One region of the Pseudomonas atacamensis genome, then DNA from elsewhere that is predicted to be linked to it. Evidence: predicted binding sites of a transcription regulator. Region 1 holds the regulator's gene; the other holds the start of a gene.
The links. The regulator sigma-54, encoded in region 1, starts transcription at its own class of promoters, with help from an activator protein. The targets are predictions, from matches to a motif close to ANTGGCATNNANNTTGCTNT.

Region 1 (16,153 bases):
GAAGCGCATGGGCCGAGGACTGCTGGTCACCGAATTGATGGGCCACGGCCTGAACATGGTCACCGGCGACTATTCGCGCGGTGCGGCGGGCTTCTGGGTGGAAAACGGCGAGATCCAGTTCGCCGTGCAGGAAGTGACCATCGCCGGCAACATGCGCGACATGTTCAAGCAGATTGTCGCGGTGGGTAATGATCTGGAGCTGCGCAGCAACATCCGCACCGGGTCTGTATTGATCGAGCGGATGACTGTCGCCGGCAGCTAAGCCGCGAATCCGCCAACAAAAAAGGCGCGCCATCCGATCTGGATGGCGCGCCTTTTTTGTTGGTTTCACTGCGATTCCCCTGTGGGAGCGAGCCTGCTCGCGAAAGCGATGGATCAGTTGTAAATGTGCTGACTGACACAGCGCATTTCGCGAGCAGGCTCGCTCCCACAAGTGAACAGCGCAAACTCGAATGCTTGTGTTGGTTCTCATTATCATCTAATAATAAATCTCATCTCCGAACGAGTCCCGGATCATGAGTTCTGCCTTGCACGAGCAGCCCTACCTCGAAAGCTGGCGCTGGATGAGCCGCCAGATCCGTTGCGCGCTGGATCCTGACGAACCGCGCCTGATCGAACACTACCTCGCCGAAGGACGCTATCTGTCCTGTTGCACAGCCACTTCGCCCTGGACTGTCGCCGAAACGTCTTTCCGTCTGCTGCTCGATACCGCCACGGACATCGCGTTGCCGTGGCACTGGCGCAGCGTCTGTCTCGATCAAGCCTGGCGCCCCTTGCGTGAAATGGAGCGCCTGTCGCTATGCCAATGCCGCTTGCGGCGCTGGCAACGCTACACCTGGCAGCTCGCCACTTGCGAGTTGCAACCGTCGATTCCTCTCATTGATTTGCTGCAAGGACATTCGCATGACCAAGACACGTATTGAGCGCGACAGCATGGGCGAACTGCAGGTGCCGGTCGATGCGCTCTATGGCGCGCAGACCCAGCGCGCCGTGGACAACTTCCCGATCAGCGGCAAGCCGATGCCGACGCAGTTCATCCGCGCGCTGATCCTCGCCAAAGCCGCCGCTGCCCGGGCCAACGTTGAGCTGAACCAGATCAGCGCGGCCCAGGGCAAAGCCATCAGTGATGCCGCGCAAGGTCTGCTCGAAGGCGATTTCATGCAGCATTTCCCGGTGGATATCTTCCAGACCGGGTCCGGCACCAGCTCGAACATGAACGCCAACGAAGTGATCGCGACGCTGGCCAGTCGCATGCTCGGCGAGCCGGTCAACGCCAACGATCATGTCAACTGCGGGCAAAGCAGCAACGACATCATCCCGACCACCATCCACGTCAGCGCCGCGCTGGCGCTGCATGAACAATTGCTGCCGGCGCTGTTGCATCTGGTCCAGGTGATCGAGCGCAAGGCCGAGCAAGTGCATCACCATGTGAAGACCGGGCGCACCCACCTGATGGACGCGATGCCGGTGCGCATGAGCCAGGTGCTCAACGGTTGGGCGCAGCAGCTCAAGGCCAATATCGGCCATCTGCAGGATTTGCTGCCAAGCCTGCAAGCGCTGGCGCAGGGCGGCACTGCGGTCGGTACCGGGATCAATGCGCATCCGGAGTTCGCCGCGCGATTCAGTCGGCATCTGAGCCAACTGACCGACGTGCAGTTCACCCCGGGCAAGGATCTGTTCGCGCTGATTGGCTCGCAGGACACGGCGGTCTCTGTCTCCGGCCAGCTCAAAGCTACTGCGGTGTCGCTGATGAAAATCGCCAACGACCTGCGCTGGATGAACTCAGGTCCCCTGGCCGGCCTCGGCGAAATTGAACTGCAAGCGCTGCAACCGGGTTCATCGATCATGCCCGGCAAGGTCAACCCGGTGATCCCGGAAGCCACTGCGATGGTCGCTGCGCAAGTGATCGGCAACGACTCGGTGATCACCGTGGCCGGCCAATCCGGCAATTTCGAACTGAACGTGATGTTGCCGATCATCGCGCACAACCTGCTGAGCAGCATCGAACTGCTGGCCAATTCCAGTCGCCTGCTCGGTGACAAGGCAATCGCTACTTTCAAGGTCAACGAATCGCGCTTGCAAGAAGCGTTGTCGCGCAATCCGATTCTGGTCACCGCACTCAACCCCATCATCGGTTACCAGAAAGCCGCCGAAATCGCCAAGCAGGCCTACAAGGAAGGCCGCGCGGTGATCGACGTCGCTCTGGAACACACCGACCTGTCGCGCAGCCAGCTGGAAGAGTTGCTCAACCCCGAGAAGCTCACCGCCGGCGGCGTGTAAACCCCGCAACCGCTTTGGAGGCTCACCATGGAGCACTGGAAACGCACGATCGAACGGGCCAATCGCTGCTTCATGCTGGGCGAACTGATCGACGCCCGCGAGGCTTACCTGCAAGCCCTGGCCCTGGCGCAAGTGTTGTTCGAACGCTGGGCGGATGCCGACGAAGCGGTGGCGGCCTGCGTCGTCTCTCATCACAACCTCGCCGACCTGCATTTGCGCCTGAACCAACCGGAGGAGAGCGCCGAATATCTTTGCGCCATCCATCAACGTTTGTTGCAGACCATGCAGGACGAACGCCTGCGCCCGGCCCTGCGTGAGGCGGCGTTGCGCCAGAGCAGCAAGACCTACGTCGAACTGTTGAATTTCATCAGCGAGCACGGCGAGTACCCGCGCACCCAGCGCCTGCTGCATCCGGACACCGGCAATGCCCGCCGCGCCTCAAATCCCCATCAGTATGGAGTCCACTGAAATGGCTTTTACCTTGCCTGCCTTGCCTTATGCCTACGATGCCCTTGAGCCGCACATCGATGCGCAGACCATGGAAATCCATTACACCAAGCATCACCAGACCTACATCAACAACCTCAACGCCGCCGTGGAAGGCACCGAATTCGCCGAGTGGCCGGTGGAAAAACTTGTCGCCAGCGTCCAGCAACTGCCGGAAAAGCTTCGCGCGGCGGTGATCAATCAGGGCGGCGGTCACGCCAATCACTCGCTGTTCTGGGAAGTGATGGTGCCCAACGGCGGCGGCAAGCCCGACGGCGCGCTGGCCACGGCTATTGATGAGCAACTGGGCGGACTCGACAGCTTCAAGGAAGCGTTCACCAAAGCCGCGCTGACCCGTTTCGGCAGCGGCTGGGCCTGGCTCAGCGTGACACCGGAGAAAAAACTGGTCGTGGAAAGCAGCGGCAATCAGGACAGCCCGCTGATGACCGGCAATACCCCCATCCTCGGTCTCGACGTCTGGGAACACGCCTACTACCTGCGTTACCAGAACCGTCGCCCGGAATACATCAACGCGTTCTACAACGTGATCAACTGGCCGGAAGTTGCTGCGCGCTATCAGGCCGCACTGGTCTGAGCCTTCCATAAAAACAATCAGGGCTGACTATGGGCACGGAAACACTGGCGATTGGCAGCGGGCGCATGTTTCGTTACGCGGTGGGCTCGCTGTTGCTGCTGGCGGGGATGACTTTGCTGGTCGCCCACGGTTTGCAGTGGCTGAATCTGGAACCGCGGCTGTTGCGCGCCTTGCAGGGCGGTGCCATCTGCGCCTTGGGCACGGCGCTTGGCGCGGTGCCGGTGCTGGTGATCCGGCGCATGCCGCAGGCACTCAGCGACACCTTGCTGGGATTTGGTGCCGGGGTGATGCTGGCGGCGACGGCGTTTTCGCTGATCGTGCCGGGCATTGCTGCGGCGGAGAGTCTTGGTCTTACGCCGTGGGCCGCCAGTGGCCTGATCTGCTTCGGCATCCTGCTCGGCGCGTTCGGTCTGTATCTGGTGGATCGGCGCGTTTCCGGTGCCTCGCCGCAGATGCTCGTCGGCACGCTGGAGCATCCGGTGATTCCACCACGAATCTGGCTGTTCGTGTTCGCCATCATCGCGCACAACATTCCAGAAGGCATGGCGGTCGGCGTGTCTGCCGGCGGCGGGATGGCGGACGCCGACAGTCTGGCGATGGGCATTGCGTTGCAGGATGTGCCGGAAGGGCTGGTGATTGCGTTGGTGCTGGCCGGGGCGGGGATGTCACGGTTCAGGGCGTTTCTCATCGGCGCGGCGTCTGGGCTGGTCGAACCGGTATTTGCACTGTTATGCGCGTGGCTGGTGAGTCTGGCTCAAGTGCTGTTGCCGCTGGGACTGGCGTTGGCGGCCGGGGCGATGTTGCTGGTGGTGACCCACGAAGTGATTCCGGAGTCGCGCCGTCATGGGCATGACAAGCTGGCCAGTCTGGGCCTGTTGGTCGGGTTTTGTTTGATGATGGTGATGGATACGGCGTTGGGGTGAATGGAGGCGAGGAACAGTGTCCCCGCCTCGCGGATTATTCACCTTCGTCGAAATACCTTTCGATCAGATCGACCAATGCGTCCATGGCTTCCTGAGCCTGTTCGCCTTCGGTGCTCAAATGGATTTTGGTGCCTTTACCCGCCGCGAGCATCATCATTGCCATGATGCTCTTGCCGTCGACAGTCGTTTCAGGGGTGCGTCCCACCCGGATCGTGCAGTCTGGATACTGACCGGCCACGCCGACGAATTTGGCCGATGCCCGGGCATGCAGACCCAGTTTATTGATGATTTCGATTTCACGAGCAGGCATCGCGGTGTGGATCCTTTAGGTGAGGTCGCGGTGGCGAACCTGGACGTTCTTCAGGGTTTTCTGCAGGGCCTGACCCAGACGTTCGGTCAGGTAGACGGAGCGGTGGTGCCCGCCGGTGCAGCCAATGGCAATGGTCACGTAGGCGCGGTTGCTGGCGGCGAAGCGTGGTAGCCACTTGTTCAGGTAGGCGTAGATGTCCTGATACATTTCTTCGACATCCGGCTGCTGCGCCAGATACTCGGCCACAGGGGCATCGAGGCCGGACTGAGCGCGCAGCTCGGGTTTCCAGTACGGATTGGGCAGGCAGCGCACATCGAACACGAGGTCGGCGTCGACCGGCATGCCGCGCTTGAAGCCAAATGATTCAACCAGAAACGCCGTGCCGGGCTCAGGCTGATTCAACAGGCGCAACTTCAGGGTATCGCGCAGTTGATACAGATTGAGGTTGGTGGTGTTGATTTTCAGGTCAGCCAGATCGGCGATCGGGCCGAGCAGGGCGGTTTCATCGTGAATCGCCTCGGCCAGTGAGCGATTGGCGTTGCTCAGCGGGTGACGACGACGGGTCTCGGAAAAACGCTTGAGCAGGGTTTCTTCGTCGGCGTCCAGGTACAGCACATCGCACTTGATGTGTTTGGCACGGACGTCTTCGAGCAATTCGGGGAAACGTGACAGATGGCTGGGCAGGTTGCGCGCATCGATCGACACGGCGACCAGCGGCTGCGCCAGTTCCGTGTGAATCAGCGCACGCTCGGCCAGTTCCGGCAGCAAACCGGCCGGCAGATTGTCGATGCAGTAGTAGCCGTTGTCCTCAAGGACATTCAGGGCGGTACTTTTACCCGAGCCCGAACGGCCACTGACAATGATCAAGCGCATGATTAGTGCCCGTTCTGCTCGTCCAGTACAACCTGGTACAAGGCTTCGTTGCTCGCGGCGCTGCGTAACTTGTCACGCACTTCCTTGCGGTCGAGCATGCTGGCGATCTGGCGCAACAACTCCAGATGCGCGTCGGTCGCGGCTTCCGGGACCAGCAGCACGAACAGCAGGTCCACCGGAGCGCCGTCGATGGCATCGAAATCAATCGGAGCTTCGAGGTGCAGCAGGGCGCTGACCGGCGCCGTGCAGCTCTTGAGGCGGCAGTGGGGAATGGCGATGCCGTTACCAAAACCGGTGGAGCCGAGTTTTTCACGGGCGATCAACGCCTCGAAGACGTCCTGCATCGCCAGATCCGGCACTTCGCGGTGGATCAGGTTGGCAATCTGTTCGAGGGCTTTTTTCTTGCTGCCGCCCGGCGCGTTCACTTGGGAACGGCCGGGGGTCAGGATGGTTTCAAGTCGGATCATGGGATAGGGGTGTTAACGACCGGTCGCGCCCTGGAGGAGGCTCTGGGTCTTTTCCTTATGCTTTTTGAGTTGGCGATCCAGCTTGTCGGTAAGTGAGTCGATCGCAGCGTACATGTCGGTATCTTCTGCGTTGGCAACTACTTCTCCGCCGGGTATATGCAGTGTGGCTTCAATCTTCTGCTGCAGTTTTTCGACGCACATCGTGACTTGCACGTTAGTGATTTTGTCGAAATGCCTCTCCAATCGGTCGAGTTTTTCCTCGATGTAGGAACGCAGAGGTTCGGTCACTTCCAGTTGGTGTCCACTGATGTTGACTTGCATACAGCTTCTCCTTCGTTGCCAGTGCATAAAGCGGCAGGCCGAAAAGCCTGCCACTGGAACGCTGTAACGTGGCTTACATCAACCGCTTGCGTTCGCTCGAAGGCGCGATTCCGAGGGATTCGCGGTACTTGGCGACGGTGCGGCGAGCCACCTGAATGCCTTGTGCCTCCAGTAAACCAGCGATCTTGCTGTCACTCAACGGCTTTTTCTGATTTTCCGCGGCCACCAGTTTTTTGATGATCGCGCGGATCGCCGTGGACGAGCATTCGCCGCCTTCGGAGGTGCTGACGTGGCTGGAGAAAAAGTATTTCAGCTCATAAATACCGCGCGGGGTATGCATGAATTTCTGCGTGGTCACCCGGGAAATCGTCGATTCGTGCATGCCGACCGCTTCGGCGATGTCATGCAATACCAACGGCTTCATCGCTTCGTCGCCGTATTCGAGGAAGCCGCGCTGATGTTCGACGATCTGCGTGGCCACTTTCATCAGGGTTTCGTTGCGGCTCTGCAGGCTCTTGATGAACCAGCGGGCTTCCTGCAACTGGTTACGCATGAAGGTGTTGTCGGCGCTGGTGTCGGCACGCTTAACAAACCCGGCGTACTGGGCATTGACGCGCAGGCGTGGCACCGATTCCTGGTTCAGCTCGACCAGCCAGCGCTCGTTGTCCTTGCGCACGATCACATCGGGAATGACGTATTCGGCTTCGGTTGATTCGATCTGCGAGCCCGGACGCGGATTGAGGCTCTGTACCAGCTCGATGACCTGACGCAGCTCGTCTTCCTTGAGCTTCATGCGGCGCATCAACTGGCTGTAATCGCGACTGCCGAGCAGGTCGATGTAATCGGCGACCAGACGCTTGGCCTCGGTCAGCCACGGCGTCTTCGCGGGCAACTGACGCAATTGCAGCAGCAGGCATTCGCTGAGGTTGCGGGCGCCGATCCCGGCGGGCTCGAATTGCTGGATGCGATGCAGGACGGCTTCGATCTCGTCGAGCTCGATGTCCAGTTCAGGATCGAACGCTTCAAGAATTTCTTCGAGGGTTTCGTCCAGATAGCCCTGATTGTTGATGCAGTCGATCAGGGTCACGGCGATCAGGCGATCGGTGTCGGACATCGGCGCCAGGTTCAGTTGCCAGAGCAGATGGCTCTGCAGGCTCTCGCCGGCGGATGTGCGGGTGGTGAAATCCCACTCGTCGTCATCGCTGCTCGGCAGGCTGCTGGCGCTGGTCTGGTAGACGTCTTCCCAAGCGGTATCCACCGGCAGTTCGTTGGGGATGCGCTCGTTCCATTCGCCATCCTCGAGGTTGTCCACCGTCGGGGCGGTTTCCTGGTAGGAGGGTTCCTGGATTTCGGCGGGCTTCTGTTCGGCGTTGTCGGCCAGAGGATCGGCGTTGTCGAAGTCGTCGCCTTCTTCCTGGCGCTCGAGCATCGGATTGGATTCCAGAGCCTCCTGGATCTCCTGTTGCAGGTCCAGGGTCGACAATTGGAGCAGGCGGATGGCCTGTTGCAGCTGCGGTGTCATCGTCAGCTGCTGGCCCATTCTCAAGACTAGCGATGGTTTCATGGCAGGGGCTTAACACCTTATTCGCCGGCGCTTTGCGCCATCCACTACAGGGCGCCGAAGCGCCAAACTTAAGCAAATTATATGCCTGAAACTGAAGTGTTTGCCTAGAGCGCTGTAACAATTAAAGCGGATAAATGCGCCTTGAATCGATACAGCGCTGTCGCGCTTACAGGCGGAACTCGTGACCCAGATACACTTCCTTGACCAGATCGTTGGCCAGGATGGTCTCGGCATCACCTTCGGCGATCAGTTGACCGTCGTTGACGATGTAAGCGGTTTCGCAGATATCCAGGGTCTCACGGACGTTGTGGTCGGTGATCAGCACACCGATGCCCTTGGCCTTGAGGTGGTGGATGATCTGCTTGATGTCGCCGACCGAGATCGGGTCGACACCGGCGAACGGTTCGTCGAGCAGGATGAATTTCGGCGCAGTGGCCAGGGCACGAGCGATTTCCACCCGGCGGCGCTCACCACCGGACAGGCTCATGCCGAGGTTGTCGCGGATGTGGCTGATGTGGAATTCCTGCAGCAGGCTTTCCAGCTCCTTGCGCCGACCGGCCTTGTCGAGTTCAGGGCGAGTCTCGAGGATCGCCATGATGTTGTCGGCGACTGACAGTTTGCGGAAGATCGACGCTTCTTGCGGCAGATAGCCGATACCGGCCTTGGCGCGGCCGTGCATCGGCTGGTGGCTGACGTCCAGATCATCGATCAGCACACGGCCCTGATCCGCCTGCACCAGGCCAACGATCATGTAGAAGCACGTGGTCTTGCCGGCGCCGTTCGGGCCGAGCAAGCCGACGATCTGCCCGCTGTCGATCGACAGGCTGACGTCACGCACGACCTGGCGGCTTTTATAGGCCTTGGCCAGGTGCTGAGCTTTCAGAGTTGCCATTACTGGGATTTCTCTTCGGTTTTCTTCTTCGGCTGGATCACCATGTCGATGCGCGGGCGCGATTCGGTGACCTTGCTGCCCGTGGCGCGACCGGCGCTGGCCAGTTTCTTCACGGTGTCGTAGACGATTTTTTCGCCCTGGGTGACGTTGTTATCCTTGTCGATAACCTTGGCCTTGTCGATCAGCACCACCCGATTCTGCTGGGCGTGGTATTGAATCGTCACGCCGTAGCCCTTGACCGGGTTGGCGTCGCCCTGGGTCTGCAACTGCTCGAAATAGGCCAGGTTGCCGACCGAGGTCACCACATCGATGTCGCCATTGGGCGCGCGCGTCATGGTCACGGTGTTGCCTTTAACGATCATCGAGCCTTGGGTAATGATCACGTCACCTTTATAGGTGGCAATGCCATTCTTGTCGTCCAGTTGGGCGTCGTCGGCCTGAATGCGGATAGGCTGCTGCTGATCGTTCGGCAGGGACCAGGCGCTCGCGCTTCCCAGTGCTGCGCCCAGACTGAGCAAAATAGGGAGGGTTTTAACGAGCCTCATACTGTCCTCTTACGTTCGATTGCAGGTGTATCCTGCTGTCCTTCAGGTACGCTTTCATTCCGACGCCAGTCGATACACCGCCAGCGCCCTCGATTCTAACGGGTTGCGCAGTCTGCGCATATTCCTGCTGCGGGAACACGGTCATGCGGGTGCTGGTGATCAGGGTGCCGCGCTGTTTCTCGTCGGTGCGCTGTACGCGTACCGAGTCGATCAATTCCACTTCGGTACCGCCGGAATTCACTTCGCCGCGCTCACTGGTCACGTGCCACGGGAAGTCGGTGCCGCGATACATGTTCAAGTCAGGCTTGGTTACCAGAGTGACATCGGTAGCCTTGACGTGCTCGGCCTTGTCGGAGGTCATCTCGTACTGCACCTTGCCGTCGGGCAGGTACTGAATGGTGTGCGTGTTGGTCGCGTACCAGTCGATCGGATTCTCGGCCGCCGAAACCGGTGGCTTGTCGAGGAAGCGTTCCGGGCTGATGTTCCAATAGCCGACCGCAGCGAAAATCGCCGCGATGCAGCCGAACAGCAGGAAGTTGCGAAACTTTTTGCTAAACATGGTCAGGCTCACAGGTACGCGGCGTTGGCCGCTTCGAGGCGGCCCTGGGCGCGCAGGATCAATTCGCAGAATTCACGGGCGGCACCTTCGCCGCCACGGGCGCGGGTAACGCCGTGGGCGTGTTCGCGGACGAAATCGGCAGCGTTGGCCACCGCCATGCCCAGCCCAACACGGCGGATCACCGGCAAGTCTGGCAGATCGTCACCGAGATAGGCGACTTCTTCATAGCTTAGGCCCAGTTGCGCGAGCAGACCGTCGAGTACCACCAGTTTGTCCTCGCGCCCCTGAAACAGATGCGGGATGCCGAGGTTCTTCGCGCGGCGCTCGACCACCGGGGTCTTGCGACCACTGATGATCGCCGTCTGCACGCCGGCATTCATCAGCATCTTGATGCCTTGGCCGTCGAGGGTGTTGAAGGTCTTGAACTCGCTGCCGTCTTCGAGGAAGTACAGGCGGCCGTCGGTGAGCACACCGTCGACGTCGAATACTGCCAGTTTGATCGCTTTGCCGCGTTGCAGCAGATCGTTGCTCATTACATGACTCCTGCGCGCAGCAGATCGGAGAGGTTGAAGGCGCCGATCGGGCGATCCTCCTCGTCGACGACTACCAGGGCGTTGATTCGATGGTCTTCCATGATTTTCAGGGCTTCGGCGGCGAGCATGTCGGGCCGGGCGGTCTTGCCGTGTGCAGTCATCACCTGGTCGATGGTGGCGCTGCGGATGTCGATGGCGCGATCCAGGGTGCGGCGCAAATCACCGTCAGTGAAGATCCCGGCGAGCTTGCCATCGGCTTCAATAATAGCGGTCATGCCCAGACCTTTACGAGTCATCTCCATCAGCGCGTCCTTGAGCAGGGTACCGCGTTGTACCTGCGGCAGCTCCTGCCCGGCGTGCATGACGTTTTCGACTTTCAGCAGCAGGCGACGGCCAAGGGCGCCACCCGGATGCGAAAAGGCAAAATCTTCAGCGGTGAAACCACGCGCTTCCAGCAAGGCCACGGCCAGAGCGTCGCCCATGACCAGCGCGGCCGTGGTCGAAGAGGTCGGCGCCAGATTCAGCGGGCAGGCTTCGTGCTCGACATGCACATTGAGATTGACCTCCGCAGCCTTCGCCAGTGGCGACTGTGGATTGCCGGTGACGCTGATCAGCTGGATACCCAAGCGTTTGATCAACGGCAGCAGAGTCACGATTTCATTGGTCGAACCAGAGTTCGACAGGGCCAGGATCACGTCGTCGCGGGTGATCATGCCCATGTCGCCATGGCTGGCTTCGGCCGGATGCACGAAAAACGCCGGGGTGCCGGTGCTGGCCAGGGTGGCGGCGATCTTGTTGCCGATATGCCCGGATTTACCCATGCCGACCACGACCACGCGGCCCTTGCTGGCCAGAATCATCTCGCAAGCGCGTACGAAATCGGCGTCGATATGGGCCATCAAGCCTTGGACGGCTTCCACTTCGAGGCGGATGGTGCGTTGTGCCGATTGAATCAGGTCGCGGGTTTTGCTCATGTCAGAATCGTATGGGCCGATGAAAAGGCGGCGATTATAGCGGTTATGTGGCAAAGCCTCACGCAAGTTCGACGTGCTTTGTCATTACTGGTTACCAAAACCCTCTGAAACTCGCTCGGGCCCTCTTCAGTCGGCGATCTTGGCCGGGTTCTCGCTTGGGCGCTCAGCCTTTGCAGTGATATAGTTCGCCGCCAGTTCGGCCTGCCCGGGATGCAGGTGTTTCCGAGGAAAGTCTGGCATCCCAGTGAGAGGCTGCATCGCAAGGAGTTTAGATGAGTGCCGATAACGCCTACGCGGTCGAGCTGAAGGGAGTCTCCTTCAAGCGCGGTGCGCGGAGCATTTTCAATAACGTCGATATCCGCATCCCGCGCGGCAAGGTCACCGGCATCATGGGGCCTTCCGGCTGCGGCAAGACCACGCTGCTGCGCCTGATGGGCGCGCAGTTGCGGCCGTCCGGCGGCGAAGTCTGGGTCAACGGGCAGAACCTGCCGACGCTGTCGCGCAGCGATCTGTTCGATGCGCGCAAGCACATGGGCGTGCTGTTTCAGAGCGGTGCGCTGTTTACCGATCTCGATGTGTTCGAGAACGTGGCCTTTCCGCTGCGGGTGCACACGCAACTGCCGGAAGACATGATTCGCGACATCGTCCTGCTGAAATTACAGGCCGTGGGGCTGCGTGGCGCCATCGAGCTGATGCCGGACGAACTGTCCGGCGGCATGAAGCGCCGTGTAGCATTGGCCCGGGCGATTGCCCTCGACCCGCAGATTCTCATGTACGACGAGCCCTTCGTGGGCCAGGACCCGATCGCCATGGGCGTGTTGGTGCGCCTGATCCGCCTGCTCAACGATGCTCTGGGCATCACCAGCATCGTGGTTTCGCACGATCTGGCGGAAACCGCGAGCATTGCCGACTACATCTATGTAGTGGGCGATGGTCAGGTGCTGGGTCAAGGCACACCGGATGAGCTGATGAATTCCGATGATCCGCGTATCCGCCAGTTCATGACCGGTGATCCCGATGGCCCGGTGCCGTATCACTTTCCAGCGACGGATTACCGCGCAGATCTTCTGGGGAAGCGTTGATGCGCAGAATTTCATTGATGGAACGCCTGCGTCGGTTCGGCGAATCGGCGATCGACGCGGTTGCAGTGTTTGGTCGAGCGACCCTGTTCCTGTTTCACGCCCTGCTGGGCCGTGGCGGTATCAGCGGTGGTTTCGGCCTGCTGGTCAAGCAGCTGCATTCGGTCGGCGTCATGTCGCTGGTGATCATCGTGGTCTCCGGCATTTTCATCGGCATGGTCCTGGCGTTGCAGGGCTTCAGCATTCTTTCCAGCTATGGTTCAGAGCAGGCAGTGGGGCAGATGGTCGCCCTGACGCTGCTGCGTGAACTGGGGCCGGTGGTCACCGCCTTGCTGTTTGCCGGGCGCGCCGGTTCGGCGTTGACCGCCGAGATCGGCAACATGAAATCCACCGAGCAGTTGTCCAGCCTGGAAATGATCGGTGTCGATCCGCTCAAGTACATCATTGCCCCGCGCCTGTGGGCCGGCTTCATTTCCCTGCCGGTGCTGGCGATGATCTTCAGCGTCGTCGGCATCTGGGGCGGTTCGTGGGTGGCAGTCGACTGGCTGGGCGTTTATGAAGGCTCGTACTGGGCGAACATGCAGAACAGCGTGAACTTCACCAGTGACGTGCTCAATGGCGTGATCAAAAGTGTCGTTTTCGCCTTTGTGGTGACCTGGATCGCCGTATTCCAAGGCTATGACTGTGAGCCCACTTCCGAGGGGATCAGTCGTGCCACCACCAAGACCGTGGTGTTTGCCTCGCTGGCAGTGCTCGGCCTGGACTTTATTCTGACCGCTTTGATGTTTGGAGATTTCTGATGCAAAACCGCACCCTGGAAATCGGTGTCGGCCTGTTCCTGCTGGCAGGGATCCTGGCTTTGCTGCTGCTCGCCTTGCGCGTCAGCGGCCTGTCTCCGACTTCGTCCACCGACACTTACAAGTTGTATGCGTATTTCGACAATATCGCCGGTCTGACGGTCAGAGCCAAAGTGACTATGGCCGGTGTGACCATCGGCAAGGTCACCGCTATCGATCTGGATCGCGACAGCTTCACCGGTCGGGTCACGCTGCAAGTGGATAAAAAGGTCGACAACCTGCCGGTCGATTCCACAGCGTCTATCCTGACCGCGGGTCTGCTGGGCGAGAAATACATCGGTATCAGCGTCGGCGGTGAAGACACCCAGTTGAAAGACGGTGGAACCATCCACGACACGCAGTCGTCACTGGTACTGGAAGACCTGATCGGTAAATTCCTGCTCAATACCGTTAGCAAAGACGCCAAATGAGGAGCTTTTGAATGATCTCTATCTTGCGACGTGGCCTGTTGGTGTTGCTCGCGGCCCTGCCGTTGATGGCTAACGCTGCACCGGGGCAATCGGCTCATGACCTGATTCAGGACACCACGAACCGGATGCTTGCCGATTTGCAGGCGAACAAAGAGAAGTACAAGCAGGATCCGCAGGATTTCTATGCGGCGCTGAACAACATTGTCGGTCCGGTGGTGGATGCCGAGGGCATCTCCAAAAGCATCATGACCGTGAAGTATTCGCGCAAGGCCACGCCTGAGCAGATGCAGCGCTTTCAGGAAAACTTCAAGCGCGGTCTGTTCCAGTTCTACGGCAACGCTCTGCTGGAATACAACAACCAGGGCATCACGGTTGACCCGGCCAAAGACGAATCGGGCGAGCGCACCAGTGTCAACATGACCGTCAAGGGCAGCAACGGCGCGATCTATCCGGTGCAGTACACGCTTGAGAAGATCAGCGGCGAGTGGAAACTGCGCAACGTGATCATCAATGGCATCAACATCGGCAAGCTGTTCCGTGACCAGTTCGCCGACGCCATGCAACGCAATGGCAACGATCTGGACAAGACCATCGATGGCTGGGCCGGTGAAGTCGCCAAGGCAAAGGAAGAAACCGACAAAGCCGCCGGGAATCCAGCGCAATGAGTGAGGCGGCAGTTCGCATGAGTGATGTCGACGAACTGGTGCTCAGTGGCGTGCTGGATTACCGCACCGGGCCCGACCTGCGCAAGGAAGGGCAGGCGCTGATCAAGTCGAGCAAGGCGTCCGCGCTGGTCATCGATTGTTCGGCGGTGCAGAAGTCCAGCAGCGTCGGCCTGTCGTTGCTGCTGTGCTTCATGCGTGATGCGCAGGCGGCCGGCAAGGCCGTCAGCATTCGTGCGATGCCTGACGACATGCGTGAAATCGCTCAGGTCAGTGAATTGACCGAGTTGTTGGCGCAACCCTGAACCATCATCTATAAAGAAGCCCCCCGTCAGAGTCCTGCGTTGCGGGGTTCGCAGGCGCGGGGCTTTTTTGTATGATGTCCGACCCGTGCGCACAGGGCGCCGATTGAGGTTGAGCATGCAGGCCGTAGAAGTGAAGAGCTTCCTTGAAGGAAAGCTGCCAGGAACGCTGGTAGAAGTTGAAGGCGAAGGCTGCAACTTCCAGCTGAACGTGATCAGCGATGAACTGGCGGCGTTGAGCCCGGTGAAGCGTCAGCAGCAGGTCTATGCCCATTTGAACCCATGGATCACCGATGGCAGCATCCATGCGGTCACTATGAAATTTTTCAGCCGCGCGGCCTGGGCCGAGCGCACCTGAGCCCTAGGGCGTCGAGATACTAATGGATAAATTGATTATTACCGGTGGCGCTCGTCTTGATGGCGAGATCCGCATTTCCGGCGCGAAGAACTCCGCCCTGCCGATTCTGGCCGCGACCTTGCTGTGCGATGGCCCGGTCACCGTTGGCAACCTGCCGCACCTGCACGACATCACCACCATGATCGAGCTGTTCGGGCGCATGGGCATTGAGCCGGTGATCGACGAGAAGCTCAGCGTCGAAATCGACCCGCGCACCATCAAGACCCTGATCGCCCCGTACGAACTGGTGAAAACCATGCGTGCGTCGATCCTGGTACTGGGCCCGATGGTCGCGCGTTTCGGTGAAGCCGAAGTCGCACTGCCTGGTGGTTGCGCCATCGGTTCGCGTCCGGTCGACCTGCACATCCGCGGTCTGGAAGCCATGGGCGCGGTCATCGACGTCGAAGGCGGCTACATCAAGGCCAAGGCGCCTGAAGGCGGCCTGCGCGGCGCGCACTTCTTCTTCGACACCGTCAGTGTGACCGGTACCGAAAACATCATGATGGCCGCTGCACTGGCCAAGGGCCGCAGCGTGTTGCAGAACGCCGCGCGCGAGCCTGAAGTAGTCGACCTGGCGAACTTCCTCAATGCCATGGGCGCCAAGGTTTCCGGCGCCGGCACCGACACCATCACCATCGATGGCGTCGAGCGCCTGGGTTCGGCTTTCTACAAAGTCATGCCTGACCGTATCGAAACCGGCACCTACCTGGTCGCTGCTGCCGTGACCGGTGGCCGCGTCAAGGTCAAGGACACCGATCCGACCATCCTCGAAGCGGTACTGGAAAAGCTGCGTGAGGCCGGTGCGGAAATCACCTGCGGTGAAGACTGGATCGAGCTGAACATGCACGGCAAGCGCCCGAAAGCGGTCAACGTGCGCACCGCGCCGTACCCGGCGTTCCCGACCGACATGCAGGCCCAGTTCATCTCGCTCAACGCCATTGCCGAAGGCACGGGTGCGGTGATCGAGACGATCTTCGAAAACCGTTTCATGCACGTGTACGAGCTGCACCGCATGGGCGCGCACATCCAGGTTGAAGGCAACACCGCGATCGTCACCGGTATCGAGAAGCTCAAGGGCGCGCCAGTCATGGCCACCGACCTGCGCGCATCGGCCAGTCTGGTGA
Region 2 (16,153 bases), 710 kb from region 1:
GTTTGCCTTTGGTTGCGGGGTCTTTTACTGCTGCAGCTTCGCTCTTCGCCATGCCAATAATCCGTCACTAATCGGGGGTTTCACAGTCGCACGGCAAGGCAAGAGCAAGTGTTATGCCAGAAGTGTCAGCGCGTCATCTGAACGGCGCCATAAACAAATGTGGGAGCGAGCCTGCTCGCGAATACGATGTGTCAGTCAACATGTATGTTGAATGTCACATCGTATTCGCGAGCAGGCTCGCTCCCACATTGGGTATTGCGTTGCGTCAGGCGTAATAGTCGACCGCGCTGCTGCCAATTACGCTAGCAGTTTGCGCCGCCACTTCAGCGACAGTAGCTGGTGCCAATTCCTCATCCGCCGAATCCAGGCGTCCGCCGGCAGCGCTGGTCCGGCCACTCTGGCCCTGCTGCGCCTGCTCCTGGCCTTGCTGCCCCTGCCAGCCACGGTTCTGGTCGGCGACGTTGACGTCGACCTGGCCCATGCCCTGCTGGTTGAACATGTCGCGCAGGCGGTGCATCTGGCTGTCGAGCGCTTCACGTACGCTTGGGTGCGCGCTCATGAAGGTGACCTGGGTCTGCTGATCGGGAACCATGTTCACGCGGATATCCAGACGCCCCAGCTCCGCCGGCTGCAACTGAATGTCGGCGGCCTTCAGGTTGACGCTGGACAGGTACATGACGCGGTTGACCACTTCTTCGGTCCAGCCGCTCTGGTGCATGGCGATCGGCTGATTCACCGGCAGCGCATTCGCGGTTTTCGGCGTAGCGGCCTGGGTCAGTGCCGCGAGACGGTTGGCGAAGTCGTCGACACGGGTGTCGCTGGTGGCGGACTTCAGATCCTTCAGGCCATCGTCGATCAGCCCGCTGAAAGCTTGTTCGCCGCCTTGGCTGGTGCTGTCCTTGTCGGCCTGCACGTCGAGCATGCTGGCCATGCCGGCGGCAAAGTTCTGCGCGGCGGTCAATTCGCCGCCAGCCTGAGCTTGAGCAGGCGTGGCTTTCGGTTGCGCCTGGCTGGCGGCAGAAATATGCCCGCCCTGCTCCATCGCCATGCGCACGGCCGGCAGGGAATCGAGCGGGTCGGCTGTCGGATCAAATTCGCTGTCGGTAGCCGCCGGATCTTTGACCATGCCCGACACGACCGCCAATGCAGGCGTTTCGGTTTCCGGCTGGGCTGGCGTGGCGACTGTTGGTGCTTGCACCACCGGCGTTGCCACCAACGGCTGAACGACTTGCGCCAATGCCGGATCAAGCGCCGGGTCTACAGGCGCGGCATCGGCCACAGGGGTTTGTACCGTTTCAGTGGTGTCATCGGCAGTGGCAGTCGCGTCGTCGCTCGTCGCCGCTTTGTCGGCAGGCAACGCTTTGCCGCTATCGGCAACTGCTGGCTCGGGCGCGGCAGACTGATCTTCGCCGATATCCTTTTTGCCGCTGCTGTCCGCGACCTTGTCGCGTGCCGGCTTGACTGAATTGTCAGCACTCACGGCAGGCTTGGCCGGCGCCTGATAGGCGAACACTCTGGCGAAGCTGGAGGCGTTGTCCCCGGCGTCTGCGGCCATTGCCGACGATTTGGCAGAGGCGGCTTGTGCCTTGGCCTGAGCGGCGGTCTGAAGAAGAATGTTGGGGGTCGCAGGCATGACACGGTCTCCGCTGCACTGGGATCGTAGGTACAGTTGAGCAAGATGACTGCAAGTGCCGGGCCAGTTTGGCCAGACACTTGCGAAAAGCGCCGGGCGGCGACTTCAGTGGATGTGGGCGTGGTGCTTTTCGCTTTCGTACACCGGGCGTACTTCGGCGAATTCGGAATGGATATCGGCCACCAGTTGAGCGAGCGCTTCCGGACTTTTGTTCTTGGCATTCGACTCAAGGTCCTGGCACAACTCGGCCAGTCGAACCGCGCCCATGTTGCTCGCGCTGCCCTTGAAGCTATGGGCTACATCGGATAGCGCTTTAGCGCTGGTGCTGTCCTGCAACTCGTGCAGGCGGCTTTGCGAATCTGCCAGAAAAGTCTCCAGCAATTCCGTATAGCCGTCCTCCATCACCTCGCGCAAAGTATCGAGGACTTCGCGATCTACATGTGTGTCTGTCACTTGCTCACTCCTTGATCAAGAATGGGCGGATTATGCCTCAATCTCCCAGAAAAACTCCACGCTGGCACTACGACCCTGGTCCGACCAACTGGCGTTGCGCCCCAGTTGCCGGACCAGCCCGATGCCGCGTCCCGACAAGCGGGCGTTATCCACGGGCCGCTCCATGACCCGCGCCACATCAAAGCCCTTGCCGCTGTCCTCGACGCGAATGACCAGCCGCCCGCCCTCGCCTTGCGGCTGGACCTGCAGATGCACGCGCACGAAACCGTCTTGCAGCGCCTCCAGCCGCGCCGCGCGCATTTCATAGTAGCGGGCGAAACCTGCCGCATCGCGTTTAAGGCTGGAATCCAGCCCGAGCACGCCGTGCTCCAGGCCATTGGAATACAACTCGGCGAGCACGCTGTACAGCGCCCCGCTCTGCGCGCGCAGGCCATGCACCTCAAGCAGCAACTGCAAGAGGAACGGCAACGGATTGAAGCGCCTGAGCGAGGCGCCGCGAAATTCGAAACTGGCCGACCAGTCCAGCGGGCACGACTGGCCGCTGTCGGAATACACCGGCGCCGCGCCGTGCGTCTGCGCCGACTCAAGCAGACTGACCTCGACCATGCTTACATCATCACGGGCCTGTCCGCGAAAATCGCGCAGTGCCTGTTCGATATCCTCGAACAACCGATCCGGCTCGCGGTTCGCCGCAAATACCTGCTGCAAGCGTTCGACACCGAACAACTGGTCATTGGCATCGCAGGTATCGATCACTCCGTCCGATAGCAGAAACACCCGATCATCGACGGCCATCGGATACACATCCGTACGGTCATCGAAGGCTTGCGCGCTGAGAATCCCCAGGGGCAAATGCCGCGCCGGCAAGGGCACGCGCTCGCCACTGGCCATGCGATGCAAGTAACCGTCGGGCATGCCGCCGTTCCACACCTCCACCGAACGGCTCTGGAAACTCAGACTGAGCAACGTAGCGCAGCAGAACATGTCCACCGGCAGGATGCGCTTGAGCTTGGCGTTCATCTCGCGCAGGGTTTCGGCCAGGCCATAGCCCTTGGCGGTCATCCCGTAAAACACTTCGGCCAGCGGCATCGCCCCCACCGCTGCCGGCAAGCCATGCCCGGTAAAATCGCCGAGCATGACGTGCATCTCACCGGCCGGCGTGTACGCCGCCAGCAACAAGTCACCGTTGAACAGCGCGTAAGGCGATTGCAGGTATCGGATGTTCGGCGCGCTCAGGCAACCGGAATGCGCGACCTTGTCGAACACCGCTTTGGCCACGCGTTGTTCATTGAGCAGATAGTCGTGATGTCTGGCGATCAGATCGCGCTGCTGCAGGACCGTTGCCTGAAGGCGGCGCAAGCGATCCATCGCCTTGATTTTGGCGGCGAGTATCACTTGGTTGTACGGCTTCGCCAGAAAGTCGTCGCCGCCAGCCTCCAGACACCGAGCCAGCGCTTCACTCTCGGTCAGCGAGGTGAGGAAGATGATCGGCACCAATGCTTCACCCGCCAGTGCCTTGATCTGCCGCGCCGCTTCGAAGCCGTCCATCACCGGCATCAGCGCGTCCATCAACACCAGATCGGGCTGCTGTTCTTTGAACGTTTCCACCGCCTCGGCACCATTGGCCGCCGTCAGCACCCGATGGCCCTGACGGCGGACAATGGTCGACAGCAGCAGCCGGTCGGCGGCGCTGTCTTCGGCGATAAGAATGGTCAGCGGCTCTTGCGCCTGCATGGGCGTCAACTGATGTCGAAGAGTTTGTCGAAGTTGGAAATCGCGAGGATTTTCTTCACATCGGAGCTGCTGTTGACGACACGGATATCCGACTCGTCGCCGCCGGCGTGATCACGCAGCAGAAGCAGCATGCCCAGCGCTGAGCTGTCGAGATAAGTGGCCTCTTTGAGGTCGACCACGATGGATTCGGGTTTGTGTGGGAGCCGTTCATACGACTCGCGAAATTCCTGATGGCGACCGAAATCGAACCGGCCTTTGACGGCGATGGTGAGCTTTTTCTGGTCTGGAGAGACTTCTGTAACGACTGACATTGACTGGCTTCCTTGTCATTGACGAACCTGTACAAGGTGTAGCACCTGGATAGGGTTGGGGCAAGGCGCAACGGTTGAACAAGTGTGGGAGCGAGCCTGCTCGCGAAGGCGTTCTGGCAGTTGACTACAGGGTTGACTGACACGGCGCTTTCGCGAGCAGGCTCGCTCCCACAGGGTTTGGCGGTGTGATTTAGAAGGCATCACGCCGTGGCAAACGCTGTGACAGTTCATCGAGCAGCTTCTGCTCGCGCTTGTCTTCCAGGCGTTGCGCTTCATCACGATAGCGCTGCACCAGTTTGCGCAAACCCTCGACGCGGGCAAACGCCTGCTGCCATTCCTCACGCGCCTTGTCGAGCTTGTTCTGGTGCCAGACCAGGCTCTGCCGTTGCTGGTCGACGGCAGTATCGAGTTGCGCCAGGAAACCCTGAAAACCCAGCAGCCATTGCCCGGTCACGCCGGTGCTGCCGCGCACGATCCACTGCTGCGAGTAATCCAGACGAAAGGCATTGAGGTCGGCCAGTTTGCTTTCGGCAACTTTGACCTGGCCCTGAAAGTAGGCGAGGCGCTGCACGGCGGCTTTCTCGGCCTTTTCGGCCATGTCCACCACCGGTGCCAGGCGCGCGGCGCGGCTGACGGCCATGGCCGGTTACCCGCCCGCCGCAGGGGCGAACAGGGTTTCCAGATAGGCCTGGCTCTCACCCAGATTGATTTTGTCGTTGAGGCCTTGGCGCTGATACCTGACCAATTGTGGTTGCAGGGAAATCGCCAGATCGGTCTCGCGATCGCCACCGGCCACATAGGCACCGACGCTGATCAGATCGCGGCTCTGCTGATAGCGTGACCAGAGCTGTTTGAAATACTGCGCGCGCTGCATGTGATCCGGCGAAACCACCGCCGGCATCACCCGGCTGATCGAGGCTTCGATGTCGATCGCCGGATAGTGACCTTCCTCGGCCAGGCGTCGTGACAGCACGATATGGCCGTCGAGCACACCCCGCGCCGAGTCGGCAATCGGGTCCTGCTGGTCGTCGCCTTCGGACAGTACGGTGTAGAACGCCGTGATCGAACCACCGCCCTTCTCCGCGTTACCGGCACGCTCCACCAGTTTCGGCAGTTTGGCGAACACCGAGGGCGGATAGCCCTTGGTTGCTGGCGGCTCACCGATGGCCAGAGCGATTTCCCGCTGGGCCTGGGCGAAACGGGTCAGCGAGTCCATCAGCAGCAGAACGTTCTTGCCCTTGTCGCGGAAATACTCGGCGATGCGCGTGCAATACATTGCCGCGCGCATACGCATCAGCGGTGCGTCGTCCGCTGGCGAGGCGACCACTACCGAACGTTTGAGGCCTTCTTCACCGAGAATGTGTTCGATGAATTCTTTAACTTCGCGACCACGCTCACCGATCAGGCCGACGACGATGATGTCGGCCTCGGTGAAGCGGGTCATCATGCCCAACAGCACCGATTTACCGACACCGGTACCGGCGAACAGACCCAGACGCTGACCACGGCCGACCGTCAGCAAACCGTTGATGCAACGGATGCCGACGTCCAGCGGTACGCTGATCGGATCACGGTTGAGCGGGTTGATTGTCGGGCCATCCATCGGCACCCAGTCTTCGGCTTTCATGCCGCCCTTGCCGTCCAGCGCGCGACCGGCGCCGTCGAGGACACGGCCGAGCATGCTCATGCCCATCGGTAAACGACCGGTATCGGCCAGCGGCACCACACGGGCGCCCGGGGCAATCCCGGCGACGCTGCCGACCGGCATCAGAAAGACTTTGCTGCCGGAAAAACCCATGACTTCCGCTTCCACCTGGGACGGGTGATAGCTGTCGTCGTTGATCACCATGCAGCGGGTGCCCATGGCGGCGCGCAGGCCTTCGGCTTCGAGGGTCAGGCCGACCATGCGCAGCAGCCGACCTTCAAGGATCGGCGCGCCGGCAATCTCGGTGGCCTCGGCGTAGGTGCTCAGGCGCTTGGCGAAGCTGGTGCGTTCAAGGCGCATCGCTGGCGTCCGCGCGCGGCTCGTCAGAGTCGACAGCCACTGGGGTGTCTTCGGGAATGTCCAGACTCAAGTCCGGCGTTGCCGGGTGCAGGGCTTGCTCGTGCAATTGGTCGAACAGCTTGGCCATGACCTGGGTCACGCGCGATTCGACGCTGGCGTCGATGCGGCTGTGTTCGGTTTCAACCCGGCAGCCGCCCGGCAACAGCGACTCATCTTCAACGATGCGCCAGGTTTCTTCGTGGCGTTCGCGCAGGGCTTTGACCTGGGCGAAATCCTGCGGATTGACGTACAGACGCACGTTTTCCACGCCCAGCGGCAATAGCTTGAGGGCATCGCGCATGACGTGTTCGATCTGCGTTGAATCGATGGCCAGTTCGCGCTTGATCACCTGCTTGGTGATGTGTTGCACGAGGTCAACCAGCGACTTTTCAATCTGGGTGTCTTGCTCGGCGATCGGTTCGAACAGGTTGGCCATCAACAGCTCAAGGCTGGCGATTTTCGCCGCCAGCGCTGTTTCGGCTTCCTGACGCACCTTCAGCGTGGTGCTGTGAAAACCTTCTTTTTCGCCGATGGCGAAGCCCTCGTTGTAAGCCTCCTGACGGATGCTTTCGAGTTCCTCCAGGGTCAGTGGCTGGACTTCTTCCAGCGGCACTTCTTCCATTTCCGGCGGTTCGGGCTCCGGCTCAGGCTCGGGTTCCGGTTTCGGCGGGTCGAAGCTGGGCAGCGCCCAGGATTCGAAACCACGAACATCGCGGGCGCGGATCAGATCCGTCACAGACTCGTCAGGCTTATCCATGGGCTTAGATCATTTCCTCGCCGCCCTTGCCACCGAGCACGATCTCGCCGGCTTCGGCCATACGACGGGCAATGGTGAGGATTTCCTTCTGCGCGGTTTCGACATCGCTGACGCGCACCGGGCCTTTGGCCTCGAGGTCGTCGCGCAACAGTTCGGCAGCACGCTTGGACATGTTCTTGAAGATCTTTTCCTTGACGCCTTCGTCCGATCCCTTGAGGGCCAGCACCAGCACATCGGAAGAGACTTCGCGCAACAGCGCCTGGATGCCACGGTCGTCGACGTCGGCAAGGTTGTTGAACACGAACATGAGGTCTTCGATCTGACCGGACAGGTCTTCGTCGACTTCGCGGATCGAGTCCATGAGTTGGCCTTCGATCGAGCTGTCGAGGAAGTTCATGATGTCGGCCGCACGCTTGATGCCACCCAGGGTGGTGCGCGAGGCGTTCGAGTTGCCGGAGAACTGCTTCTCGAGAATCTGGTTGAGTTCTTTCAAGGCGGCCGGTTGCACGGTGTTCAACGACGAGACGCGCAGGATGATGTCCAGACGCACCTTGTGGTCGAAGTTGCCGAGCACCTCACCGGCCTGATCCGGATCGAGGTACGCGACCACGATTGCCTGAATCTGCGGGTGTTCGTAACGGATCACGTCAGCGACTGCACGCGGCTCCATCCATTTCAGACTGTCGAGGCCGCTGGTGTTGCCACCGAGCAGGATGCGGTCGATCAGGCCGTTGGCCTTGTCTTCGCCCAGGGCCTGGGTGAGCATCTTGCGCACGTAGTCGTCGGAACCGACGCCAAGGCTGGTCTGATCGCCGACGATGTCGACGAACTCGCTCATCACCTGCTCGACCTGTTCGCGATGGACGTTGCCCATCTGCGCCATGGCCACGCCGACGCGCTGAACCTCTTTGGGTCCCATGTGGCGCAGCACTTGCGCAGCATCGGTCGAACCCAGGGACAGCAGCAGAATCGCGGCTTTGTCGACCTTGGTCAGTTTGACGGTGGCGGCTCGGTTATCACTCATCTGCGTTAATCCACTCTTTCACGACCTGAGCCACGCGACCCGGGTCTTCAGCTACCAGACTCTTGATTGCATTCAGCTGCGCGTCATAACCCTCGCTCGGGCTCGGCAACAGAATGCTCTGCGGACCACCGAGGCTCACGCGGTCGTTGGCCAGTTCGCCGTCCAGGCCGCCCATGCCACCAAGTTCCACGTCGCTGCCCAGACCGGCCAGCTCCTTGCCTTTGCCACCGCCGGTGATGTTGTTGAGCACCGGACGCAGCACACCAAACACCAGTACGAGGATGAACAGCACACCCAGCACTTGTTTGACGATGTCCCAGAACCATGGCTGGGAGTAGAACGGAATATCTGCAATCACCTCGCCACGCTCGGCGGAGAACGGCATGTTGATCACGCTGACGCTGTCGCCACGGCTGGCGTCGAAACCGACGGCGTCCTGCACCAGACGAGTGAAGCGCGCCAATTCGTCGGCGCTCCACGGCGCACGACTGGTTTCACCGTTGGCCGGGTTGATCTTGACCTGATCGTCGACCACCACCGACACCGACAGGCGATTGAGACGGCCCTGCTGCTGCTTGGTGTGGCTGATCGAACGGTCGAGCTCGAAGTTCTTGGTCGATTGTTGACGCTTGTCCGCCGGGTACGGCGCGAGCATTGGCTGGCCGGTGGCCGGGTCCATGATCTGCTGACCGTTGGCGTCAACCAGTGGCTGACCCGGCTGGATCATCCCGGCCGGTGCGGCGGTGCCACCGGTGGTCTGCGGCGCCGAGGCAGGCGCCGGTGGCTGGTTGCTCAGGGCACCCGGCACACCTTGCGGACCATTGCTGGCGGTGCGTTGTTCGTTGACCGACTGCTCGCTGCGCAACGCCGGTTGGTCCGGGTTGAATTGCTCGGCAGTCGATTCGACGGCACTGAAATCGACGTCGGCCGAAACTTCAGCCTTGTAGCGATCGTTGCCCAGTACCGGTTGCAGAATGTTGTGCACGCGCTGGGTGAGCATGCTTTCCATGCGGCGGCTGTAATCGAACTGCTTGCCGGCCATGGTCATTTCCGAGTTCTCCGCCTGATCGGAGAGCAGGTTGCCCTTCTGATCGACGACGGTGATCTGCGATTTGCTCAACTCTGGCACAGAAGTCGCCACCAGGTTGATGATCGCCACCACCTGACCCGGCTCCAGCGAACGCCCGCTGTACAGCTCGACCAGTACCGAAGCGCTTGGCTTGCGCTCGTCACGGACGAACACCGAACTCTTCGGAATCGCCAGGTGCACGCGGGCACCCTTGACGTTGTTCAGGCTGGAGATGGTCCGCGCCAGTTCGCCTTCGAGGCCGCGACGATAACGGGTCGCTTCCATGAACTGGCTGGTGCCCAGACCCTGTTCCTTGTCGAGGATTTCGAAACCGATGTTGCCGTCGCTGGGAGTGACACCAGCAGCAGCGAGTTTCATCCGCGCACGGGACAGGTCGTCGGCCTTGACCAGCAAGGCGCCGGAATTGGGTTCTACGTTGTAAGGGATGTCAGCGGCGGCCAGGGTTTCCATGACCTGCTTGGCGTCCATGCCGGCAAGGCTGCCGTACAGTGGACGGTAATCCGGCTGCTGCGACCACAGCACCACGGCAAAGCCAATCGCCACGCTCGCAGCCAGACCGACCAACAGGCCGACCTGACGCAGCACGGTCATCTGGGAAAGGTTTTCCAGAAAGGACAGGCCGAACAGCGGCGGTTTGCCGTCGATCGGGGTGGCCTTGGCCGGAACGTTATCAGCGACTGCTTCTGCCATGACTTATTTCGCCCTTAAACCGGCATCTGCATGATGTCTTGGTAAGCCTGGACCAGCTTGTTGCGCACCTGGGTCAGAGCCTGGAACGACACGCTGGCTTTTTGCGACGCAATCATGACGTCAGTCAGGTCGACACCGCTCTTGCCGATCTCGAACGCGTTGGCCAGTTGAGTCGACGCCTGCTGGGTATCGCTGACTTTATTGATCGCCTGACCGAGCATGTCGGAAAAGCTGCTGCCCGCGATTTCAGGGACAGCGGCAGTCGATTTACGCGCAGACATGGCATCCACTTTCATGGCCTGCATGTCCATCATCAACCGATTAAATTCAATACCTTGGCTCATGGTCTACTCTCTTGGGCGGCCCGCAATTTTTTGACACTCACTCGGCGGGTACACAGGTATTAGCAACAAGGGTGCCAGCTAGTGGGCACCCTTCTGAGAAAAGCATCTGGAATGTTTTGCAGCATCGATCAGGTGGCGAACAGATAGCCTTCGACGTCCATCCCGGCGTCGCGCATTTGCGCGAGCTTGTAGCGCAGAGTTCGCGGGCTGATGCCGAGCTTTTCGGCAGCTTCCTTGCGCCGGCCACGCTCAGCGCGCAGGGTGTCGATGATCATCTGAAACTCCCGGCGGCGCAGGTCATCGCCCAGGGCGCCGGAAGAATCCGCCTCGATTTCCACCTCGCGGATCACCGATGCCGGGACCGGCAACGGCGCAAATGTCACCGCACCGCTCAGGCAAAAATCCTGCGGCTGAATCAAACCGCCCTGCTGCAGGATCAGCGCGCGCTGAATGGCGTTGTCCAGCTCACGCACATTGCCCGGCCACGGGTACGCGGTCAGACATGCTTGAGCTTCGGGGGACAGCTTCGCTGCTGCGTGCTTCATTTTATTGACGTGTTTGGCCAACAACTTTTCCGCCAGCGGCAGGATATCGGCAGTGCGTTCGCGAAGTGGACGCCAGGCCAGAGGGAAAACCGACAAGCGGTAAAACAGGTCTTCGCGAAAACGCCCCGCCGCCACTTCGCCGGCCAGATCGCGGTTGGTCGTGGCGACCACGCGAATATCCAGACTGATTGGCTTGCGCGCGCCCACTCGTTCCACTTCCCGTTCTTGCAGCACGCGCAATAGCTTTGCTTGCAGGCCGAGGGGCATTTCGGAAATTTCATCGAGCAGAATGGTGCCGCCGTCCGCCTGCTCGAACTTGCCGGCCTGCGAAGCGATGGCGCCGGTGAACGAACCTTTCTCATGACCGAACAATGTCGCTTCGAGCATGTTGTCGGGGATCGCCGCGCAGTTGATTGCGATAAACGGCTGGCTGGCCCGCCGCGACTGCTGGTGGATATAGCGTGCCAGCACTTCTTTACCGGTACCGGACTCGCCGGAGATCAACACAGTCGAGTCACTGCGCGCGACCCGTGCCGCCAGCTCAAGCAACTGCGCACTGGCCGGTTCAACGGCGACCGGACCGTCCGCTTCGCCCGCGTCAATGCTGCCCAAGGCATGGCGCGCCACCAGATCGAGCAGCGCTTTGGGTTCGAACGGCTTGACCAGATAATCCGCCGCGCCTTGACGCATCGCATCGACCGCACGCTCGACAGCGCCGTGGGCGGTCATCAGCAGCACCGGCAATTGCGGTTGGCGTGCGCGCAGCAACGCGAGCAACTGGTGGCCGTCCATACCCGGCATGTTGACGTCACTGACCACCAGGCTGAAGGCTTGCTGCGCCACGGCCGTCAGCGCTTCTTCGGCGCTGCCGACGGCGTGATAGTCGTGGCCGGCGAGCAGCAGCGTATCGGCCAGCGCTTCGCGCAACGAACGGTCATCCTCGACCAGCAACACCTTGATGCCCATGACGTTTATTCAACTCCCTGTGCAGCGGAAAACAGTGGCAGGCTGACCTGCGCGCAGGTGCCGCGCCCGACTCGCGAGCGCAGGGTCAATTCTCCCTGATGCGCACGGGCCACCGCTTTGACCACGGTCAGGCCGAGGCCTGTGCCGGTGACTTTGGTAGTAAAAAAAGGCTCGCCGAGGCGCGCCAAAACTGTCGGCTCAATGCCGCTGCCGCTGTCGCTGACACACAGACGCAGGGTGTTGCCTCTGGTGTAGCAATGCACTTTCAAGCGCGCTTCGCCGGCGCTGGCCTGAATGGCGTTTTCAATCAGATTCAGTAATGCCCCGACCAGTGTGTCGCGGTTGCACAGCAGCTCACCGGCATGGCTGTCGCACTGCCAGCGGATCGGCAGATCCTGCACATGGGTCAGCGCCGCTGCCTGCAGCGATTGCATCAAGGCATTTGGCGAAATGCGGTCGGTCAGCGGCAATTCACCGCGAGCGAACACCAGCATGTCGCGCACTTGATGTTCGAGTTCGTGCAGACGCTCTTTCAGGCGCCCGGCAAAGCGTTGCTGGGTTTCCACCGGCAATTGCTGTTCGGTCAAATGGCTGGCGTAAAGCAAAGCGGCGGACAGCGGCGTGCGAATCTGGTGGGCCAGCGAGGCAACCATGCGCCCCAGCGACGACAAACGCTCATGCCGTGCCAGTTGATCCTGCAGATGCCGGGTTTCCGTCAAGTCGTTGAGCAACACCAACTGCCCCGGCTCGGCATCCAGCGAGCGGGTGGAAATCGACAGGCGTCGACCGTTTTTCAAGGAGATTTCGTGACCGTCGTCTTCACGGGGAGCGAAGCAGCGTGCGATCACATGGCGCCAGAGTTCGCCTTCGAGTGGCGAGCCGAGCAGATCGATGGCGGCCGGGTTGGCTTCGCGTACCAGACCGTGACCGTCAATGACGATGACGCCGCCGGGCAACAGGTCGAGGAGGTTTTGCAGGCGATTGGCCAGGCGTTCTTTTTCCGCCAGTTCCTGCATGCGCTGGGCGCTGACCACGGCCAGCTCACCCTTGAGTTCGGTGACCCGCGCTTCGAGCAGGCTGTAGGAGTCGGTCAGCTGGCTCGACATCTGGTTGAACAGCTGGAAGGCCTGCTCAAGCCCCTGACGACTTGCCTGCTCTACGGACGAGGGTTGCCCCACGATATTGGAGGCAGAAGAGATCTGGGCGGCTTGGGGCATTGGGCTCTCTCGCTTGGCTGACCGTCAGTGAAACGGAACGTTGCGAGGGCTGTAGCAATACCCGTGCCTAAAAAAAACTGCTTATAAATGAAGCGCTTGAAAAACAGGCGTCAATCATCCGCCTGTTCGTCTCCTCCAGCCCGGCTCATGCCGTATTTGCGCATCTTCTCGACCAGGGTGGTGCGACGGATGCGCAGACGTTCAGCGGCGCGGGCAACAATGCCATTGGCATCGTCCAGCGCTTGCTGAATCAGGCCCTGCTCCAGACCACCGAGGTAGTCCTTGAGGTCGAGGCCTTCCGGCGGCAGCAGTGCACTGGCGCTGAAGTCAGGCGTATGGCCGTTGATCGCCACGCGCTCTTCCAGATCGCTGCGCAGGCTGTCGACCATCTGCTCGTCTTCGTCGTCGACGTAGCGGAATTTCTTCGGCAACTCGACCACGCCGATCACGCCGTACGGGTGCATGATCGCCATGCGCTCGACCAGGTTGGCCAGCTCGCGGACGTTGCCCGGCCAGCCGTGACGGCACAGCGACATGATCGCCGCCGAGTTGAAACGGATCGAACCGCGCTTCTCGTGCTCCATGCGCGAGATCAGTTCGTTCATCAGCAGCGGGATGTCTTCGACGCGCTCACGCAGTGGCGCCATCTCGATCGGGAACACGTTCAGGCGATAGTAGAGGTCTTCGCGGAACGAGCCGATCTCGATCATGCTTTCGAGATTCTTGTGCGTTGCGGCAATGATGCGCACGTCGACGCTCTGGGTCTTGTTGCTGCCCACGCGTTCGAAGGTGCGCTCTTGCAATACGCGCAGCAGCTTGACCTGCATCGGCAGCGGCATATCGCCGATTTCGTCGAGGAACAGCGTGCCGCCGTTGGCCAGCTCAAAGCGCCCGGCACGGCTGGTGATCGCGCCAGTGAAAGCGCCCTTCTCGTGGCCGAACAGTTCGCTTTCGAGCAGCTCTGCAGGGATCGCCCCGCAGTTGACCGGCACGAATGGCGCGTCGCGGCGTTTGGAGTGGTAGTGCAGGTTGCGCGCGACCACTTCCTTGCCGGTGCCGGACTCGCCAAGAATCAGCACGCTGGCGTCGGTGTCGGCCACTTGCTGCATCATCTGCCGCACGTGCTGAATCGCACGGCTGGTGCCGACGAGGCTGCGGAATAGATTGGGTTCGCGATGACGGCCGCGCTCGCGAGCCTGATCGTACATCTCGCGATAGACCTGGGCGCGGTGCAGCGAATCGAGCAATTTGCTGTAGCTAGGCGGCATTTCCAGGGTCGACAGGACGCGGCGACGCTGGTCTTCAGGCAGGTCAACGGAAGAATTATCGCCCATTAACAAAACCGGAAGGAACTCATCCCAGGTTGCGAGTGTCTTTAGCAAGCCCAAAAGCGCGCCAGGAGCATTGACGGTCCCGATCAGTACGCAAATGACTTCACGACTAGACGACAAAGAGCCGACAGCCTGCTGCCAGTCATGGCTGCCGCAGGGCAAATTTTCTTCGCCAAGAAAATTCAGAATCACCGCCAGGTCGCGGCGGCGGACGCTATCGTCATCGATCAGCAGAATTTTGGTTTCACGCCACATGCAATAGCAACTTCCCTAGTCAACTCAATGCCCGAAAAATAAGGCAAGCGAGACGCTTGCAGGACACCATGTGCCTGTAGACGCCCTAAACCTGATAATAGCCACTAGTTAAGTCAAAAAACCGTGCACAGTCAAATTTATGGCGCACATCTCTGGTTTAACTGACGGTTAATCAACCAAACAGATGGTAAACCTTTGCAGCCTTTTGCGCTTGGGTGATCTGCGACATCTCGTTGGCTATCGCCTGCCGCTCGCCCATTGCTACCTCGAGAAGCTCTTTGTAGACGAATAGCAGCTCCTCAAGGTTGTCGCGCAGTGCTACTTCGTCCAGCGAAGCTTCCGCCATGACGTCTTCCATGCAGGAACGGCAAGCCAGATCCAACTCACCAATGGCTTCCCAGTTTCGTTCGGCCAATGCTCCGACCAACGCTTCACGGGTATCTGCAATTCGCTGCAATACAAGACTCATGGTGATCTCCTTCAGAACTGCGGAGCCGGCACAGGCGCGATGGCGTCCCAGCCTTCTTTTACCGTTGTCAGCAGACCGGCCACTTCATCGAGGACACGCGGATCACTGCTGATGTTCGCCTCGGCGAGGCGCTTCATCATGTAGATGTACAGGCCATCCAGATCGGCCAGTGCCTCGGCGTTGTTCTCAAGGTCGAGACCTTCACGCAGGCCACTGACAATGCCGATGGCCTTGCTTATCGCCGTGCATTTGGCGGGGATGTCCTTGCGCTCGATGGCGCCCTTGGCCTGAGCAATACGGGCCAGTCCACCTTCCATCAACATTTGCACCAGGCGGTGCGGGCTCGCTTCGGACGTCTGCGCATGGGCGCCGACTTTCTGGTACTGCCGAAGGGCTAACATCGGGTTCATGTTCTACCTCATTGCCACGTTGACTCGTATAACCAGTGTATCGCCAACCGGTCCGAAAACTTTAGATCAAAAGACAAAAACCCGGCGCACGCCGATAAAGCGTAGCCGGGTTTTTGTCGTTACTGACTGTTACTTCGCGGACTGCTGAGCGTTCAGCGAGCTGAAGAACGACGTGATGTTGCTCGCCGTTGCCTTCATCTGCCCTACCAGCAAGTCCATGGCGTTGTACTTGGCGGTCAACGTCGTCGTCAGGTTGGCCACGCGCAGATCCAGCGCCGCCTGCTGCTTTTGCAGGCTCGATGTCAGATTAGTCAGGTTGGAACTGCGCTGATCGAGCAGCCCACCAGTCTTGACGTACGGATCAACCGCCGCAGTCATACGCGCCAACAGACCATTCTTGGAATCGGTGCCGCTGAAGAGCTGCTGAACCTGGCCAGCCATGCCCGGAGTTTCCATCCGCTTGTTGAACACCGCCGTATCGAGCGTCAGCAAACCGGTTTTGCTATCGGTCAATACGCCCATCTGCGAGAGCACGGACAATTGCCCCGCTCCGCCCGCCCCTGGATCTGTCAACTGAGCGCGCACATCCGCCATCAACGAACGCGGCAGAGCGTCACCAGTGAAGGCTGCGGAAACGGTCAGATTGCCGTCGGCATCCGGCGTTGCCTTGGACAAGGTGTCGATGGTTTTCTTCAGGGTGTTATAGGAATCGATGAACGATTGCAGCGATGTCTGGATGCCGGCGGTATTGGTCGCAACCGAAACGGTCGCTGGCGTTGCGACGCCATTGACCAAGGGACTGGCGGCAGTCAGGTTAAGCGTCATGCCGCTGATCGCACCGGTCACGGTATTGGTCTTGCTGGTAACGGCCAGGCCGTCG

Region 2: a site for sigma-54 is predicted at 1,671-1,690, ahead of JWU58_RS19920 (flagellar hook-length control protein FliK). Genes of this name have one in related genera too.

The regions. Positions count from the first base shown of each region.
Region 1 is NZ_CP070503.1:5,072,318-5,088,470, reverse strand. It holds gene pmbA (metalloprotease PmbA) at 1-262, shown strand, start outside; gene JWU58_RS23270 (hypothetical protein) at 516-923, shown strand; gene JWU58_RS23265 (class II fumarate hydratase) at 904-2,280, shown strand; gene JWU58_RS23260 (hypothetical protein) at 2,308-2,748, shown strand; gene JWU58_RS23255 (superoxide dismutase) at 2,750-3,361, shown strand; gene JWU58_RS23250 (ZIP family metal transporter) at 3,391-4,284, shown strand; gene JWU58_RS23245 (HPr family phosphocarrier protein) at 4,319-4,594, opposite strand; gene rapZ (RNase adapter RapZ) at 4,610-5,467, opposite strand; gene ptsN (PTS IIA-like nitrogen regulatory protein PtsN) at 5,470-5,934, opposite strand; gene hpf (ribosome hibernation-promoting factor, HPF/YfiA family) at 5,947-6,255, opposite strand; gene JWU58_RS23225 (RNA polymerase factor sigma-54) at 6,329-7,819, opposite strand; gene lptB (LPS export ABC transporter ATP-binding protein) at 7,986-8,711, opposite strand; gene lptA (lipopolysaccharide transport periplasmic protein LptA) at 8,711-9,256, opposite strand; gene lptC (LPS export ABC transporter periplasmic protein LptC) at 9,243-9,815, opposite strand; gene JWU58_RS23205 (KdsC family phosphatase) at 9,824-10,348, opposite strand; gene JWU58_RS23200 (KpsF/GutQ family sugar-phosphate isomerase) at 10,348-11,322, opposite strand; gene JWU58_RS23195 (ATP-binding cassette domain-containing protein) at 11,595-12,404, shown strand; gene mlaE (lipid asymmetry maintenance ABC transporter permease subunit MlaE) at 12,404-13,201, shown strand; gene mlaD (outer membrane lipid asymmetry maintenance protein MlaD) at 13,201-13,668, shown strand; gene JWU58_RS23180 (MlaC/ttg2D family ABC transporter substrate-binding protein) at 13,680-14,333, shown strand; gene JWU58_RS23175 (STAS domain-containing protein) at 14,330-14,635, shown strand; gene JWU58_RS23170 (BolA family protein) at 14,751-14,990, shown strand; gene murA (UDP-N-acetylglucosamine 1-carboxyvinyltransferase) at 15,013-16,153, shown strand, end outside.
Region 2 is NZ_CP070503.1:4,366,368-4,382,520, forward strand. It holds gene fliL (flagellar basal body-associated protein FliL) at 1-52, opposite strand, end outside; gene JWU58_RS19920 (flagellar hook-length control protein FliK) at 266-1,633, opposite strand; gene JWU58_RS19925 (Hpt domain-containing protein) at 1,739-2,086, opposite strand; gene JWU58_RS19930 (ATP-binding SpoIIE family protein phosphatase) at 2,117-3,820, opposite strand; gene JWU58_RS19935 (STAS domain-containing protein) at 3,826-4,131, opposite strand; gene fliJ (flagellar export protein FliJ) at 4,322-4,771, opposite strand; gene fliI (flagellar protein export ATPase FliI) at 4,778-6,136, opposite strand; gene fliH (flagellar assembly protein FliH) at 6,126-6,932, opposite strand; gene fliG (flagellar motor switch protein FliG) at 6,937-7,956, opposite strand; gene fliF (flagellar basal-body MS-ring/collar protein FliF) at 7,949-9,736, opposite strand; gene fliE (flagellar hook-basal body complex protein FliE) at 9,751-10,080, opposite strand; gene JWU58_RS19970 (sigma-54-dependent transcriptional regulator) at 10,209-11,591, opposite strand; gene JWU58_RS19975 (sensor histidine kinase) at 11,597-12,808, opposite strand; gene JWU58_RS19980 (sigma-54 dependent transcriptional regulator) at 12,919-14,394, opposite strand; gene fliT (flagellar protein FliT) at 14,567-14,863, opposite strand; gene fliS (flagellar export chaperone FliS) at 14,875-15,273, opposite strand; gene fliD (flagellar filament capping protein FliD) at 15,403-16,153, opposite strand, start outside.